One region of the Streptomyces sp. NPDC018693 genome, then DNA from elsewhere that is predicted to be linked to it. Evidence: riboswitches for the same ligand, from Rfam matches in the RefSeq annotation. Region 1 holds a riboswitch; each other region holds the start of a gene.
The links. Region 1 has a riboswitch for cyclic di-AMP ahead of ACH5AC_RS04260 (M23 family metallopeptidase). Riboswitches for the same ligand answer to the same signal wherever they lie in the genome.
Positions count from the first base shown of each region.

Region 2: another riboswitch for cyclic di-AMP. It lies ahead of ACH5AC_RS00815 (NlpC/P60 family protein); the one in region 1 lies ahead of ACH5AC_RS04260 (M23 family metallopeptidase).
Region 3: another riboswitch for cyclic di-AMP. It lies ahead of ACH5AC_RS25640 (transglycosylase family protein); the one in region 1 lies ahead of ACH5AC_RS04260 (M23 family metallopeptidase).
Region 4: another riboswitch for cyclic di-AMP. It lies ahead of ACH5AC_RS32750 (peptidoglycan DD-metalloendopeptidase family protein); the one in region 1 lies ahead of ACH5AC_RS04260 (M23 family metallopeptidase).

Region 1 is NZ_JBIRZZ010000002.1:18,739-22,755, reverse strand. Features, by position in the region: gene ACH5AC_RS04275 (MarR family winged helix-turn-helix transcriptional regulator) at 58-579, opposite strand; gene ACH5AC_RS04270 (dihydrofolate reductase family protein) at 695-1,840, shown strand; tRNA gene ACH5AC_RS04265 (tRNA-Met) at 1,926-1,999, shown strand; cyclic di-AMP (ydaO/yuaA leader) riboswitch at 2,316-2,475, shown strand; gene ACH5AC_RS04260 (M23 family metallopeptidase) at 2,483-3,541, shown strand; gene ACH5AC_RS04255 (PrsW family intramembrane metalloprotease) at 3,772-4,017, opposite strand, start outside.
Region 2 is NZ_JBIRZZ010000001.1:160,688-164,704, forward strand. Features, by position in the region: gene ACH5AC_RS00805 (NlpC/P60 family protein) at 1-254, opposite strand, end outside; gene ACH5AC_RS00810 (hypothetical protein) at 665-1,018, shown strand; gene ACH5AC_RS00815 (NlpC/P60 family protein) at 1,102-2,319, opposite strand; cyclic di-AMP (ydaO/yuaA leader) riboswitch at 2,328-2,499, opposite strand; gene pcrA (DNA helicase PcrA) at 2,752-4,017, shown strand, end outside.
Region 3 is NZ_JBIRZZ010000010.1:186,717-190,733, forward strand. Features, by position in the region: gene ACH5AC_RS25630 (septum formation initiator family protein) at 1-204, opposite strand, end outside; gene eno (phosphopyruvate hydratase) at 320-1,600, opposite strand; gene ACH5AC_RS25640 (transglycosylase family protein) at 1,922-2,638, opposite strand; cyclic di-AMP (ydaO/yuaA leader) riboswitch at 2,643-2,789, opposite strand; gene ACH5AC_RS25645 (transglycosylase family protein) at 3,044-4,017, opposite strand, start outside.
Region 4 is NZ_JBIRZZ010000018.1:51,796-55,812, reverse strand. Features, by position in the region: gene ACH5AC_RS32755 (SGNH/GDSL hydrolase family protein) at 129-914, opposite strand; gene ACH5AC_RS32750 (peptidoglycan DD-metalloendopeptidase family protein) at 1,155-2,162, opposite strand; cyclic di-AMP (ydaO/yuaA leader) riboswitch at 2,167-2,325, opposite strand; gene ACH5AC_RS32745 (alpha-galactosidase) at 2,632-4,017, opposite strand, start outside.

The DNA of each region.
Region 1 (4,017 bases):
CAAAGTTGAAGCAACTAATTTGTGTCGCGGCTCACGAGCGGGATTCTGTGTCTCGGCTCACGAGCAGGGCGTCGAGCGTCGCCGCCACGGCAGATCGTCCGGCCCGGAACCCTTCTCCGGTGAGCGCTCGCCCTGCAACGCCCGCAGGATCTGCGAGGAGATCTCCTCCAACTGCGCCACCTGCTCGGCGCTGAGGTGGTCGAACAGCGAGGCGCGTACGGTCTCCACATGTCCCGGCGCCGTACGCTCCAGCACCGCCATCCCCTCGTCCGTCAGTGCGGCCACGCTGCCCCGCTTGTCCCACCGGCACTGCTCACGCCGGATCAGCCCGTCCTTCTCCAGCCGGGTCACCGCGTACGTCAGCCGACTGCGCGTGATCTTCGTCTGCTCGGCGAGCTCGGTCATCCGCATCCGCCGCTCCGGCGCCTCGGAGAGGTTCGCGAGGATGGAGTAGTACAGATGAGGCATGCCGGCGTCCTGCTGGAGCTGCCGGTCGAGCGTGTCCCCCAGCAGGAGGTTGGCGGCGATGTACGCGCGCCAGGCGCGCTGCTCGTCGGGGGTCAGCCAGCGGGTCGTCATGCCCCCAGTGTAAGTTTGTTTCAAACTTGAACCAAGCCCCACCGCTCCAAGCCCCACCGCTCCAAGCCCCACCGCTCCAAGCCCACCCTCCAAGCCGACGAGAGAGCGCGCACCCATGCCGTACCCGTACGTCCTGCTGTCCGCCGCCGTCTCCCTCGACGGCTACCTCGACGACACCGGCCCCGACCGCCTGCTGCTCTCCAGCCCCGCCGACTTCGACCGCGTCGACCAGGTCCGCGCCTCCGTCGACGCCATCCTGATCGGCGCCGGCACCATCCGCGCGGACAACCCCCGCCTCCTCGTCAACTCCCCCGAGCGCCGCGCCGCCCGCGTCGCCGCCGGCCGGCCCGCCTACCCCCTCAAGGTCACCGTCAGCGGCTCGGGCGACCTCGACCCGACGGCCAACTTCTGGCACACCGGCGGCGACAAACTCGTCTTTACGACGGACAAGGGCGCCGAAGTCGCCAGGCGCGCGCGGCTCTCCGCCGACGTCGTCGCGCTCGGCCCCGACCTCGACTGGCGCCGCCTGCTGGAGCACCTGCACGACGTGCGGGGCGTACGCCGCCTCATGGTCGAGGGCGGCGGCACCATCCACACCCAGCTCCTCCAGCAGGGCCTCGCCGACGAACTCCAGCTGGTCCTCGCCCCCCTCTTCGTCGGCGACCCGACCGCCCCCCGCCTCTTCGGCCCCGGCGCCTATCAGCCCGGCCGCCTGCGCCTCGTGGAGACCCGCCGCATCGAGGACGTCGTCCTCATGCGCTACGAGCCCACCGCCCCCGGCACCGGCCCGCTGCCCACCGCCGCCGACCACCACTGGCTCACCCTCGCCTGCGAACTGGCCGCCCAGTGCCCGCCTTCGGAGACGGCGTTCAGCGTCGGCGCGGTGGTCGTGGCCGCCGACGGCACGGAACTCGCCCGGGGGCACTCACGCGAGGCCGGCGACCCCGTCGTGCATGCCGAGGAAGCCGCCCTGGCCAAGCTCGACCCGTCCGACCCACGCCTGCCCACCGCCACCGTCTACAGCAGCCTGGAGCCGTGCACCCGCCGCGCCTCCCGCCCCACCCCCTGCGCCCGCCTGATCCTCGACGCGGGCATCGGCAGGGTGGTGACGGCCTGGCGGGAGCCGGACACGTTCGTGGTGGCGGCCGACGGCGCGGGCCAGCTGACGGCGCGGGGCGCCACCGTGGTCGTACTGCCGGAGCACGAGGGGCGGGCGAAGCGGCCGAACCTTCATCTCACGGGCCGAGGCGACCGCCCCTGACCAGGCGGAAAGACCGCCTCTGACCAGGGAGAAGCAACCGTTTCGCTTTCTGCCCCGCACATGCCGTACACTGAAGACACAACGACGCGGGGTGGAGCAGCTCGGTAGCTCGCTGGGCTCATAACCCAGAGGTCGCAGGTTCAAATCCTGTCCCCGCTACTGAAGGCCGAGGGCCGGAATCCGTAAGGGTTCCGGCCCTCGGTGTTTGTCTTCGCTCCGTCCCCCATCACCATCCGTGACCGGTCGAGCGCCCTGCGCATAACATCTGAGTCACCATCAAAATGAGTGTGACTGCTGATGTGTCGCCGGATCGCCCTCACGAGGGGTCAACTCGCCCGATTTGCACGGGTCCTGTCCTGAAAGTCCAGGCCAGAAAGTCGTGATGATCAAGGGGAACGGCTTGGAAACCCGCCCCCGGGTCTATTAACGTTCGATAACGCAGCGCGGTCGTCCCAGCCGTCACAAGAGGCGGCTCCGTGCGCACGCGCCGAATCCCGTAAGGGAACCGGGGAACCACCACCTTGGGGTGAATCACGCGGACACCGCCGCTGAGCAGCGGCCGGTATACGCGCGTAGGAGACCTTCCCGCTCCGAACCCGTCAGCTAACCCGGTAGGCGACGGAAGGAAAGGAGTACGCCCGCGTGGCGTCCAACCGGCCTGCCCCAGAAGCCCCCATCGCGCCGAGCCAGCCTCCCACCGAGACCTTCGGCTACGGCAGCTACCGCACCGACGAGGGCCCCTGGGAGGAATGGAACCCCACCGCGGAGTCCATTCGTCCGGTACGCGGCAGGCACCGCGTCGCCAAGCAGCGCGGCGGCGGATTCGCCCGCAGCTCCACCGTCCTCGGCGTCGGCGTCATAGCCGCCGTCAGCGCGGGCGGCATGGCCAGCGCCAACACCGGCAAGCCGCCGGTCTCCATCTCCCTGCCCGACCTGCCGGGCGTCGGCTCGCTGATCTCCGACGACGACGGCGGCTCCGACGACACCGAGGTCGACGCCGGGCCCGCGCTCAGCACCTTCGGCGCCGTCGCCGCTGCCGCCTCCGACGACAGCGACCAGGGCGCCTCCGACGCCGGCGAGGCGCTGCGCAACCGGATCATCGCGCAGGCCGAGTCGCAGCAGACCCAGGTCGAGACCCGGGCCCAGGCCGCCGCCGAGGCAGCGGTCGCCAAGGCGGAGGCCGAAGCCGCCGCCAAGGCCGAGCAGGAGGCCAAGGCCGCCGCCGAGGCCGCCAAGAAGAAGGCCGAGGAGGAAGCCGCGCGCAAGGCCGAGGAGGCACGCCTCGCCGAGCTCGCCAAGCAGTACACGCTGCCGACCTCCTCGTACACGATCACCTCGACCTTCGGCCAGGCCGGCGCCTACTGGTCCTCCGGCTACCACACCGGCCTCGACTTCGCGGCGCCCACCGGCACGCTCCTCAAGGCCGTCCACAGCGGCACCATCACCTTCGCCGGGTGGGACGGGTCCTACGGCTACAAGACCGTCCTCACCCTCGACGACGGCACCGAGGTCTGGTACGCCCACCAGTCGTCGATCAGCGTGAGCGTGGGGCAGAAGGTGGCCACCGGCGATGTGATCGGGCGCGTCGGCGCGACCGGCAACGTCACCGGTGCGCACCTGCACATGGAGGTCCACCCCGACGGCCAGGCCAGCGGCATCGACCCGGCGGCCTGGCTGCGCAGCAAGGGCCTGAGCGTCTGAGCCACGGCTCTTCACGAACCCCCGGCAGCCCCGACGGCACCCCCCCCCGACGTCAGGGCTGCCGGTCTTTTGTGCGTTGTTCGCGGGGTCTGTGGAATGGGCGTGTCCTGAGCGGGCGTTGAGCTGATACCTGACGACTCGTGGTCGCGACAGAGTCACCTTCCGCCGCAACGGCGATCAGCCACAACCCCGCAGCCCGGCGGTGGCACATCCTCCGCAACCCCTCCCGCTCACATCCGATACGGGTTGTACTCGGGATACGGCACCGCCGGATACCCGTAGCCCGGCCAAGCCGCCGCAGGCCAGTGCGCCGCAGGCACCCGCACCGGGGCGACTATCCGCGCCGCATACCCCAACGCCGGCCGCGCCACCTCCCGCCGCCGCCACAGCTCCTGCAGCAACTCCCGCTCGCGTACGACGAAGTCGGCCCCCGCCCGCCCCCGCCGCCCGCGATGCCGCAGAAACGCCAGCGAGGT
Region 2 (4,017 bases), on a different contig from region 1:
CGCAGTGTCTTGAGGCGCTGCTCGGCCTGCTGTGCCTTCTCCTTGGCGCCGTTGTACTTCTCGGTGGCGGCCTCCGCCTCCTGGTACAGCTGGTCCACCTTGGCCTTGACCTGCGCGGGGGTCGGGGCCGGCGCGGCGTGCCCGGTGCCGTCGAAGGCGGTCGCGGTCGCCGCGCCCGCGAGGGCGAAGGTCGCCGCGGTACGGGCCGTATTGCCGCTGAGCGAGCGCTGTCGGGACTTGCGGTGCGCTGCCACGTGGGACTGCACGTCCTTTCGTACGACCGCCTCGGTACGAGGAGTGTCGATGTGTCCGGCGACGCCCCGCACGGGGGGAGTGGGGCGCCGCCGGACCCTCGGCGGTGGCGTCCGGCTGCCGCCCCTGGCCCGGGCGGCGGTGGGGAGCCGGTCACCTGGGGCAGGACGCTAGGCCCGGTGATGTCGGCTTGGTAACGCGATGTGTGGAAATGACATGAGTGGACCGCACCGTGGCCGCATGTGATCACGGTGGCGTGTCGAGGGTGACGACTTGGCGCGACGCGCTGACCGAAGCGGGGAATGCGGGGCTGCTGGGAACGGCGGGCTGCTAGGGGGTGCCTATGTGCGGGCTCACACAAGGGTGGGCCGGTGTCGGAGGAGACCCACCCGGCTGATTAGCATCCGGCCTCATGGACGTACTCATCCATCTCTTCGTCGGCCTGCACATCATCGGCATCGGCGCGCTCCTCGGCGGCTTCCTCACCCAGATGAAGGCGATGGGCGAGGGCACCGCCCGCTTCGTCCCCGCGATGCTGCACGGCGCGGCCACCATGCTGATCACCGGCGTTGTCCTGGTCGGCCTCAACCAGTCGGAATACGGACACGTCAACAACGTCAAGATCGGCGTGAAGCTGGCGCTGCTGATCGTGATCCTCGGGCTGGTGTACGTCCAGCGCGACGAGGAGAAGGTGGACAAGCGGTTGTTCGGCCTGGTCGGGCTACTGACCACGGCGAACATCTTCATCGCCGTGCTGTGGACCTGACCGGGCCGCGCCCGTACCGCCGCAGCTGATCCGCGCGCGTGCGGCGCACAAGCCACCGCACGCGCGCGTACGTGCGTGCCCGGTTACGCCGGGCGGACGACGCTGTGGATCGATGACTCGCCGTCGTAGTAGATCGACTCCTCGCGGACGTACGCGCCCGGCTTGGGGGCGTGGATCATCATGCCGTTGCCGATGTAGAGGCCGACGTGGCTGATGTCGTCGTAGAAGAAGACGAGGTCACCGGGCTGGGCGTTGGAGAGGGAGACCGTGGTGCCGGCGTTGACCTGGTCCCAGGTGGTGCGGGGCAGGGTGACGCCGGCGGCCTTCCAGGCGGCCTGGGTGAGGCCGGAGCAGTCGTAGGAGTCGGGGCCGGTGGCTCCCCAGACGTACGGCTTGCCGATCTGGGCGCGGGCGAAGGCGAGGGCCTTCTCGGCCTTGGTGGCGTACGAGGAGTCGGTGGACGTGGAGCCGGTGGAGGTGGAGTCCGAGGCAGAGGTAGAGGTAGAGGTAGAGGTAGAGCCTGAGGAGGTCGATGTGCTGCTCTCCTGCTGGGCCGCTTCCTGGGCCGCCGCCTCGCGGGCCGCCTGTTCCTCCGCCTGCCGCTTGGCCAGCTCGGCGGCCTTGCGGGCGGCCTCCTCCTGCTTCTGGCGCTCGATCTCGGCCAGCCGGGCCTTCTCCTCCGCCGTCAACTCCGCCAGCAGCACGCGCGCGTCGCTGAGCTTCTTCTGGACGGTGGCTTTGGCGGTCTTGAGCTCGTTCTGGGTCTCGGTGAGGGCCTGGAGGCTCTGGGTGGCCTCCTGGCGCTTCTTCATCGTCTCCGACTGCTCGGTGAAGTAGTCGTCGACCGCGCTCTTCTGGCGGTCGGTCAGACGGCTCATCAGCTGCGCCGTGTCGAAGTAGTCCTGTGCGGACTCCGCGAGCAGGAAGGTCGCCGTGTCGGGCACGACGGCGCCGGTGCGGTACTGGGCGGCGGCGAAGGACCCCAGCTTCTCCCGCGCCTGGTTGAGCCGCTGGGTGCGCTGGGCGACGTCGTCCAGGAGGCTGTCGACCTGCTTGCGCTGCTTGGCCGTCTTCTCCTTGGCGGCGTTGTACTTCTCTGTCGCCGACTCCGCCTGGCGGTAGAGATCGTCGACCTTCTTCTCGACCTCCTCCAGGCTGGGCCTGTCGTCGTCGGAGGGTGCGGCGTTCGCCGTCTGGGAGAGCAGGGCCACGGAGGTCAGAGCGGCGGTGGCGAGGGCGGGGGTGCGTATCCCGGCCACGCGCGTGCCGCCGAAGCGCGGCTTGCGGTGCTGCGACGCCAAGGGAGGCGACTCCTTCCATGTTCCGCCTACCGAGTTAGCTGTCGGGTTCGGGCGGATGGTTCGGAAGGGTTGCCCTACGGCTCGTCCCCGCAGGGGAGTCGTGCCGATTCACCCCAAGGTCGGTGGGTCCCCGGCTCCGGCTGCCGCGAGGGGGCGCGCCGGACTCGGCGGAGGCCGCGCGGCCCGGCGACGTTCGCCGGTGGGTGTCGTACGGCCTGCCCGGCACGGTAGCCAACTCGTGTGGCCCCTGTGAAGGTTGATGGGTGATATGCCCGATACATTTCCGTGACCTTTTTCGGGCGGCTCCGGACGGTGACAGCGGTGCCCCTCAGGGTGAGGTGAGGAGCCTCACCCACGGATCCTCGCCCGGATCCCGGGATGTTCCCGGGACGGCGGCCGGTTGTCAGTGGGGAGCCCTAGACTCGGAGAGCGATGAGCAGCCTCTTTGACGACAGCTTCCTGGCGGACCTCCAGGCCCCCCGCGGGCACGGGGAGGAGCCCCCGCCGCCGCCCGAGGACGATCACGCTCCGGAGCCGATTCCGGACGATCTGTTCGGCGGGAAGTTCGACGTGCCCCCGGACCGGGACGCCTACTATCGCGACGGCGCCCCGCGCCCCGCCCTGGACGCCGCCGCCCTGGTCGAGGGGCTCAACGAGAACCAGCGCGCCGCCGTCGTGCACTCCGGCACCCCACTGCTCATCGTCGCCGGCGCCGGCTCGGGCAAGACCCGTGTGCTCACCCACCGCATCGCCCATCTGCTCGCCGACCGGAATGTGCACCCCGGCCAGATCCTCGCGATCACCTTCACCAACAAGGCCGCGGGTGAGATGAAGGAGCGCGTCGAGCAGCTCGTCGGCCCGCGTGCGAACGCGATGTGGGTCATGACGTTCCACAGCGCGTGCGTGCGCATCCTGCGCCGCGAGAGCAAGAAGCTCGGCTTCACCTCGTCGTTCTCGATCTACGACGCCACCGACTCCAAGCGCCTGATGGCCCTGGTCTGCCGCGACCTGGACCTCGACCCCAAGCGCTTCCCGCCCAAGTCCTTCAGCGCCAAGATCAGCAACCTGAAGAACGAACTGATCGACGAGGAGGACTTCGCCGCCCAGGCGTCCGACGGCTTCGAGAAGACCCTCGCCCAGGCGTACGCGCTGTACCAGTCCCGCCTCCGCGAGGCCAACGCGCTCGACTTCGACGACCTGATCATGACGACGGTCAACCTGCTGCGCGCCTTCCCGGACGTCGCCGAGCACTACCGCCGCCGATTCCGGCACGTCCTGGTCGACGAGTACCAGGACACCAACCACGCCCAGTACGCGCTCGTGCGCGAACTCGTCGGCACCAGCGAGCACCCCGTCGACGTACCCCCCAGCGAGTACGACGTCCCGCCCGCCGAGCTGTGCGTCGTGGGCGACGCCGACCAGTCGATCTACGCCTTCCGCGGCGCGACCATCCGCAACATCCTCCAGTTCGAGGAGGACTACCCGGACGCGACGACGATCCTGCTGGAGCAGAACTACCGCTCCACCCAGACGATCCTCTCCGCCGCCAACGCGGTCATCGAGCGCAACGAGTCCCGCCGCCCCAAGAACCTGTGGACCAACGCGGGCGCGGGCGCGCGCATCACCGGCTATGTCGCCGACACCGAGCACGACGAGGCGCAGTTCGTCGCCGACGAGATAGACCGCCTGGTCGACGCG
Region 3 (4,017 bases), on a different contig from region 1:
CTGGGAGACGTACTGCCGCATCGGGTACGCGAGGGCCACGATCAGCGAGCACAGCACCATGGCGAGCAGTGCCGCCCGCCCGGTGAGCCGGGAGCGGCGGGCCTGCCGACGGGTCTGCGAGCGGTAGACACGGGCCGCGGTCTGCTCGCCGAGCAGCCGCAGTCTGGTCGCGGTGGAGAACCGGTCCCGGTCCTTCACGGCCATGTGCCCCGCCTCCCGTTCACACGTGCGTACGTCCCCGCACACGGTACGGGACCGCGTACGGGGACGTACGTACGACGCTTCCTACGAGGGTGTACGAGGGCCTCCTACGAGGCCGTCAGCCCTTGAAGCGCGGGAAGGCGCTGCGGCCTGCGTACACCGCGGCGTCGTCGAGGATCTCCTCGATGCGCAGCAGCTGGTTGTACTTGGCCACGCGCTCGGAGCGGGCCGGGGCGCCGGTCTTGATCTGGCCGCAGTTGGTGGCGACGGCGAGGTCGGCGATGGTCACGTCCTCGGTCTCGCCGGAGCGGTGGGACATCATGCACTTGAAGCCGTTGCGCTGGGCCAGCTCGACGGCGTCCAGGGTCTCGGTGAGGGAGCCGATCTGGTTCACCTTCACCAGCAGGGCGTTGGCGGCGCCCTCCTCGATACCACGGGCCAGGCGCTCCGGGTTGGTGACGAACAGGTCGTCGCCGACGAGCTGGACCTTGTCACCGAGCTTGGCGGTGATGGTCTTCCAGCCCTCCCAGTCGTCCTCGAACAGCGGGTCCTCGATGGAGACCAGCGGGTACGCCTCGACCAGCTCGGCGTAGTACTCCGTCATCTCGGCGGCGGAGCGGTTCTTGCCCTCGAAGACGTACACGCCGTCCTTGTAGAACTCGGACGCGGCGACGTCGAGCGCCAGGGCGATCTGCTCGCCGGGGGTGTAGCCGGCCTCCTGGATGGCCTCCAGGATGAGGTCGAGGGCCTCGCGGTTGGAGCCGAGGTTCGGGGCGAAGCCGCCCTCGTCACCGAGGCCGGTGGCCAGGCCCTTGTTCTTCAGGACCTTCTTCAGGGTGTGGTAGACCTCGGCGCCCCAGCGCAGGGCCTCGGAGAACGACTCCGCGCCGATCGGGGCGATCATGAACTCCTGGATGTCCACGTTGGAGTCGGCGTGCGAGCCGCCGTTCAGGATGTTCATCATCGGCACCGGCAGCAGGTGCGCGTTCGGGCCGCCCAGGTAGCGGAAGAGGGGGAGGTCGCTGGCCTCGGAGGCGGCGTGGGCGACGGCGAGGGAGACGCCGAGGATGGCGTTGGCGCCGAGGGAGCCCTTGTTGTCGGTGGCGTCCAGATCGAACATGGCCTGGTCGATCAGGCGCTGCTCGGTGGCGTCGTAACCGACCAGCTCCGGGCCGATCTGCTCGATGACGGCGAGGACGGCCTTCTCGACACCCTTGCCCAGGTAGCGGCCCGGGTCACCGTCGCGGAGCTCGATGGCCTCGAAGGCGCCGGTGGAGGCGCCGGACGGGACGGCGGCACGACCCGTGCTGCCGTCGTCGAGGCCGACCTCGACCTCGACCGTGGGGTTGCCTCGGGAGTCCAGGATTTCCCGGGCTACGACGACGTCGATGGACGGCACGAGCATCTCCTTCTTGGGATGTGACGCTGGAAGTGCGGGGCCACGTGAGCCTTGCGACTAGAGCCTAACCGTCTCCGGGCCATCGGCCAGCCGACCGACCGTCCCGTGGACAAGGTCTGACGGTACCCATTGTTCCCGCGCGGAACAAAGGGCGGGTGAACAGTGGGCGAGGAAACGGGCGGGGAACCGGGCGGAGAAACAGTCGGGGACACGGGCGGAGAAACAGTCGGGGACACGGGCGGGGAAACGGGCGAGAAAAACCCCGCCCCGGCGCGCACGGGGGAAGAACGCGCCGGGGCGGGGAGCATACGAGCCCGCTTGTCACTTCAGGTGAAGCTGCTGGCCCGGGTAGATGAGGTCGGCGTCCTCGACGACGTCCTTGTTCAGCTCGAACAGCTTCTGCCAGCCGCCCTCGACACCGTGCTTCTCGGCGATACCGCTGAGGGTGTCGCCCTTGACGACCTTGTACTCGCCGTCGCCCTTCTTGACCTTCTTGCCGGTCGGGGTGGTGACCGTCTTCTGGCTCTTCTGGGTCTTCTGGGTCTTCTGCGTCTGCTGGCTCTGGGTGGCCGGGCGCTCGGTGGAGCGGTTGGTGCTCTGCTGCTCGGTGGAGCGGCCGGTGGTGCCGGTGCTCGTGTTCGAGGAGCTGGAGCCGCCGGAGTACGGGGTGCTCGACAGGCCGACGCCGCAGTGCGGCCAGGCGCCCTTGCCCTGACCCGCGAGGACCTTCTCGGCGATCTCTATCTGCTGCGCCTTGGTGGCGAGGTCGGCGCGGGCGGCGTACTGCGTGCCGCCGTACGCGGCCCAGGTGGAGGCGGAGAACTGCAGACCGCCGTAGTAGCCGTTGCCGGTGTTGATGGACCAGTTGCCGCCGGACTCGCACTGGGCGACGGCGTCCCACTCGGCCGCTGTGGCGGCGGAGGCGCTGCCGGATGCCATCAGCGGGGCGGCGACGGCGGCGGCGGTGACGCCGGCGACGGCGACTGCGCGGCTGGCCTTGGACGGACGACGGTGCTTGCCCTTGCCGGAGAACAGCATGGATCGATCCCCTCACCGACGCCTGCGAGGTGAGCTGTCGGGTTCGGGCCGGTTGAGTTGCCCGGCCACTCCCCCCTGCTGGGAGGTGTGGCTTCACCCCTAGCCGGATCCGGCGGTGAGGTCTCCCCGATCTCTCGGGCGAGATCCCTCAACTGCCGGGACCGGCACTTACCTTGGGTCCCCCGCTCCTGCCGACGGCGCTGGACGCGACGACTGTTCCCGGGCTGCCACTGGCAGGATTCGGCGTTGCGGCGGCCGGGGCTCGGATTGCCGAGCGGTCATGACCGTAGACACGCGATCCGCCGAATTTCAAAGACGATCAGGGCTTCTGAGACTCATCCCACACTTTCGCCAAACCGGACATTCCGGAGTGAAGTGGGGCGTGAACTCCCGCGCGTTTTCGCCCTATTCGCTACCGACGGACAGGGTCTGACCGGGGACGATATGGCTCGGGTCGGGGCCGATGACATCCTTGTTGCCGTCATAGAGGCCGCGCCATCCGCCGGTGACGTCAAGGGAGTCGGCGATGGAGGCGAGGGTGTCGCCGTCGCGGACGACATACGCGTCGCTCGCGGACTCCCCGGACCCCGCCGACTCCTCGGCGGGGGCGCCACGGTGGCGGCCGGTGCCGAGCGCACCGGTGTCGACGAGGCTCCAGGAACCCACACTCTGCCCCGAGTTGTCCGACTTCTCCCCATCGGCGGTGACCGTAGGTGAGCCGTCGGCCGCCTGAGCGCCCTCCACTCCAGGGTCGGCGGGGGCGGACGTATCGGACTTTGCGGAGCTGTCAGTCGTACCGGAAGAAGGGGTCGAAGGCGACGAGTCGGTGGACGTCTCGGCGGACGCACCGGTGGACGGGCCGACGGACGGAGACGTGGACACAGCGGAGGAACCGGAGGAACTGGAGGAACCGGACGAGTCGGACGGGCTGGAGGAACCAGAGGAGCTCGATGTCCCGCCGGTCGAACTCTTGGAGGAGTCCGAGAGGCCGGTGCCGGTCAGGGCGCCCTGAGGGAGGCCGGTGTCCACGGCGACCGTGCCGTTCGCCTTGGTGAGCCCGGCGGTCAGCCCGCAGGTGCCCCAGGCGCCGACCCCCTTCTCGGCGAGCAGCTTCTGGGCGACGGCTATCTGCTGCTTGCGGCTGGCCTGGTCGGCACTGGGCGCGTAGTCGAGACCGCCGTACGCCTCCCAGTCGTCCTGGGTGAGGCTCAGGCCGCCGTACTCGCCGTTGCCCTCGTCGGCGCTCCAGGAACCACCGGTCTCGCACTCCGCCACCTTGTCCCAGACCGTGCCGTCGGCCGCGCTCGCGCCGGACGCGCCCAGCAGCGGGATGGCGATGGCGGACCCGGTCACTCCGGCCGCGACGAGGAGCGCCGGGG
Region 4 (4,017 bases), on a different contig from region 1:
CGAGACGCGGGCGGGCCTCGTCGTGTGCCGGGGGACGGTGTGCCGTCGTCCCGGCGTCCGGGCGGGGCCGCGCCCGCGTACCGCTCCCGTGCGCTCACCTCAGTGGGGGAGCCACCGGGGCCCGCGCCTCAGGCCACCGCCTCGATCCGCATCCTGATGTCGTCAGGGGACAACGTGCCCTTGGCGCTGACATGGTCGCCGGAGGACTCGCCGCGCAGCCGGCGGCCGATCCACGGCACCAGGTACTCCCGCGCCCAGTGGACGTCGTCCTTGCGCACGTCCAGGGTGCCGCGCGGCGGAAGCGGCGGCCAGGGCTGCTCCGGGTCGGCCGGCACCTCCAGGCCCAGCGCCTGCCCGGCGCGCAGCGCCACACGCGTGTGCCCCTCGGGCGAGAGGTGCAGCCGGTCGTCGTCCCAGGCCCTGCGGTCCTGCACGGATTTCAGGGACCACAGGTCGAGCACCGGGCAGCCGTACCGGTCGGCGATGGCGCGCACATGCCCGTTGTAGGTGGCGATCTTGCCGCGCAGGTGCTTGAGCACGGGGACGCCCCGGGTGTCGAAGCCGGTGGTCACCAGCACCGTGCCGGCCGTCTCGGTCAGCGCCGCGATCGCGCGCTCGAACCGCTCGGCGACCTCGTCGGGGTCGGTGCCCGGACGGAGGATGTCGTTGCCGCCCGCGCAGAACGACACCAGGTCCGGCGCGAGTTCGACCGCCCGCGGCAGCTGGTCGGCCATGATCTGGTCGAGCAGCTTCCCGCGCACGGCGAGGTTGGTGTAGTTGAAGTCGCCCTCGGGCCGCCGGTCGGCGAGCAGGACCGCGAGCCGGTCGGCCCAGCCGACGAACGCCCCGTCGGGGCCGGGGTCGCCGACGCCCTCGGTGAAGCTGTCCCCCACCGCCACGTACGACCCGATCACTGATCTGCTGTCACTCTTCGAATCGTCTGCCACAGCGGTTCATGATTCACTGCGGATTGTGACCTACGCGACCGTAGGCAAGGGTTGACGGACGGTGAGATAAGCCACTCCCCAAGAGTCCGTCAACCCGGGAATACGTGAAGACCGGATACCCGGATACCCGGATACCCGGATACGGGGACAACGGCCGAAGGCCGGACCCAGGGGATGGGGGTCCGGCCTTCGGCGGTGTGCGGGCGGTCAGCCGACGGAGACCCCGTGCGAGCGGAGGTAGGCGACCGGGTCGACGTCCGAGCCGTAGTCCGGGGTGGTGCGGATCTCGAAGTGCAGGTGCGGACCGGTGGAGTTGCCGGTCGAACCCGAGAGGCCGATCTGCTGGCCGGCGCTCACGCTCTGGCCGGCCGAGACGGACAGCGCGGACAGGTGGGCGTACTGCGCGTAGTAGCCGTCGGCGAGCCTGATGACGACCTGGTTGCCGTACGCGCCGCCCCAGCCGGCGGAGACGACCGTGCCGGCGCCGACGGCCTTGAGGGAGGTGCCGGTCGGGACGACGAAGTCGACACCGGTGTGGTAGCCGCTGGACCACATGCTGCCGGCGACGCGGTAGGCGGTGCCCACGCCGGCGGAGACGGGCGCGGTGTAGCCGGTCGCGGCGGTCTGCGTACCGGCCGACGTCGTCGCGGACGAGGAGGAGTTCGACGTCGTGGACTTCGACGGCGTCGACTTCTGCGTCGTGGACTTCTGCGTCTTCGGCGTCGTGGACTTCGCCGACGACTTCGACGACTTCGAGGAGTTCGAGGAGTTCGAGGACGACGACTTCTTTGTGGTGCCCGTCGACGCGGCCTTCTTGCCGATCGACAGCTTGAGGCCGGGGTGGATCAGTGACGGGTCGCCGCCGATGGCCGCGCGGTTGTCGCGGTAGAGCCGCTGCCAGCCACCACTGACGTTCTGCTCGTCGGCGATCTTCGAGAGATAGTCGCCGGGGCGGACCGTGTAGATCGTCGCGGCGGCCTTCTTTTCCGTGCTCTTCTTCTCGGCGCTCGCCTTTTCGGCCTTCTGCGTCACCGGGGCGGACTGCACGGCCTTTTGCGAAACGGACTGGGCCGAAACGGACTGGGCCGGGGCGGCGTGGGCGCCGGTGGCACCCAGCAGCGGGAGAGCGAGCGCGACGCCACCGGATCCGGCGACGGCGATCGAGCGGGCGAAGCGCGGGGTCTTCGAGCGGCGGTGCTTACCCTTCGCGGGCATGGCGAATTCCTCTCCGGCGCCTGCGAGGTGAGCTGTCGGGTGCGGGCTGGAGATGCCCGGCCGCGTCCGGGGACGCGGCTTTACCCCTAGCCGTTCCGGAGACCGGAACAGGCGGTGATACCTGTGGGTCCCCCGCTCCTGCCGTCACGGGTGAGTGTGTGGGGCTCCGGTCGGCGGCAGGATTGGGCGTCCGTCCGGATTGGTGGCGAACGTAAGCGACCAAGACGCACGGAAACAAGCAGAGGTTGCACGGGCCCCGCTTTTCTCGTGATCCCCTGTGAGAATTCCCAGTCACCCTGCGTGCATCAAAGAACCTGCCGTTTCACCAAATCCCCTTGAAAGGAGGCTCGATTACGTGAACATGACGGACAACGCTCGGTCACGGATATGACGATGCTCACGTGACGCTGCTCCAGCTCTCCCCATTCCAGAGCGAGTTGGAACGAAGGCTGCAATTCGGACAGAACGCTCAGATACGACGCAGCCGGAGAACCGTCGCATCCAGGTCGCCACGCAGCCCGGCATCCAGCCCATGGTGCAGCAGCAGCGCCCCTCGATGCGTTTCGCCCGTTTCAAGGCATTCGTACGACGCTGTCGGGTCGAGCCCGCGCAGCCGCACCGCCGGTACGGGTTCGCCGTACCGCTGGGCCTGGAGCCAGGCCAGGACGACGGACTCGTCGCCGCGGACGTACTGCACGGCACTCAGCCCGCCCTCCGGGGGCCGCAGCCGGTAGAGGTCGCCGCGCTGGACGAGAGGCCGGATCTCCTTGTAGAGGGCGACCCACTCGCCGGCCTCGGCGAGCTCCTCCTCGCTCCACTCGGCGAGGTCGCCGCCGACGCCGAGCACCCCGGCCATCGCGCTGACGAAGCGGAAGCGCAGCGAGCTGACCCGGCCGTTGAGCTGGGTGTTGGGGCTGTCGGTGACCCAGGCGGCCATCACGCGCGCGGGATGGACCTGACTGAAGCCGTGCTGGATGGTGAGCCGGTCCAGCGGGTCGGTGTTGTCGGAGGTCCACACCTGGTCCGTACGGCTCAGGACGCCGAGGTCGATGCGCCCGCCGCCGCCCGAGCAGGACTCGAAGGCGACGCCCGGGTGGGCCTCGCGCAGCCGGTCCAGCAGGGCGTAGAGGGCGCGCACATGGTCCACCCAGAGGCGCTGCGGGTACGGGTCGCCCGGCCATCCGGCGTCGGTGAAGCAGCGGTTGAAGTCCCACTTCACATAGTCGACGGGCGCGCTGGAGAGAAGACCGTGGAGCTGCTCCCACAGATACTCCCGCACATCCTCGCGCGCGAGGTTCAGCACGAGCTGATTGCGAAATTCCGTCCGCTTTCGTCCCGGTTGGTACTGCACCCAGTCGGGGTGTGCCCGGTACAGGTCGCTGTCCGGGTTGACCATCTCGGGCTCGACCCAGATGCCGAACCGCATCCCGAGCGCGTGCACGTAGTCGGCGAGCGGCTTGAGCCCGGAGGGGAAGCGATCGGGGTTGGGGGTCCAGTCGCCGAGTCCGGCGCGGTCGCTGGTGCGCGCACCGAACCAGCCGTCGTCGACGACGAACAGCTCGACGCCGATCGCCGCCGCCCGCCGGGCGAGGGCCGCCTGCTGCTCCTCGGAGATGTCGAAGGTGGTGGCCTCCCACGAGTTGAACAGCACCGGCCGGTCCTGGTCGGCGTCCGGGATGACGTACGCGCGCTGGTAGGCGTGCCAGGCACGGCTCGCGCCGCCGAAGCCACCGTCGCTCCACAGACCGGCGAAGACGGGCGTGGTGAAGGAGTCCCCCGCCGCCAGGCTCAGCAGGCCGGAGTCGTCGTGCCCGGCGCCGCCGGTGATCTGCACGCGCGCGTCGGGGAGTTGGGC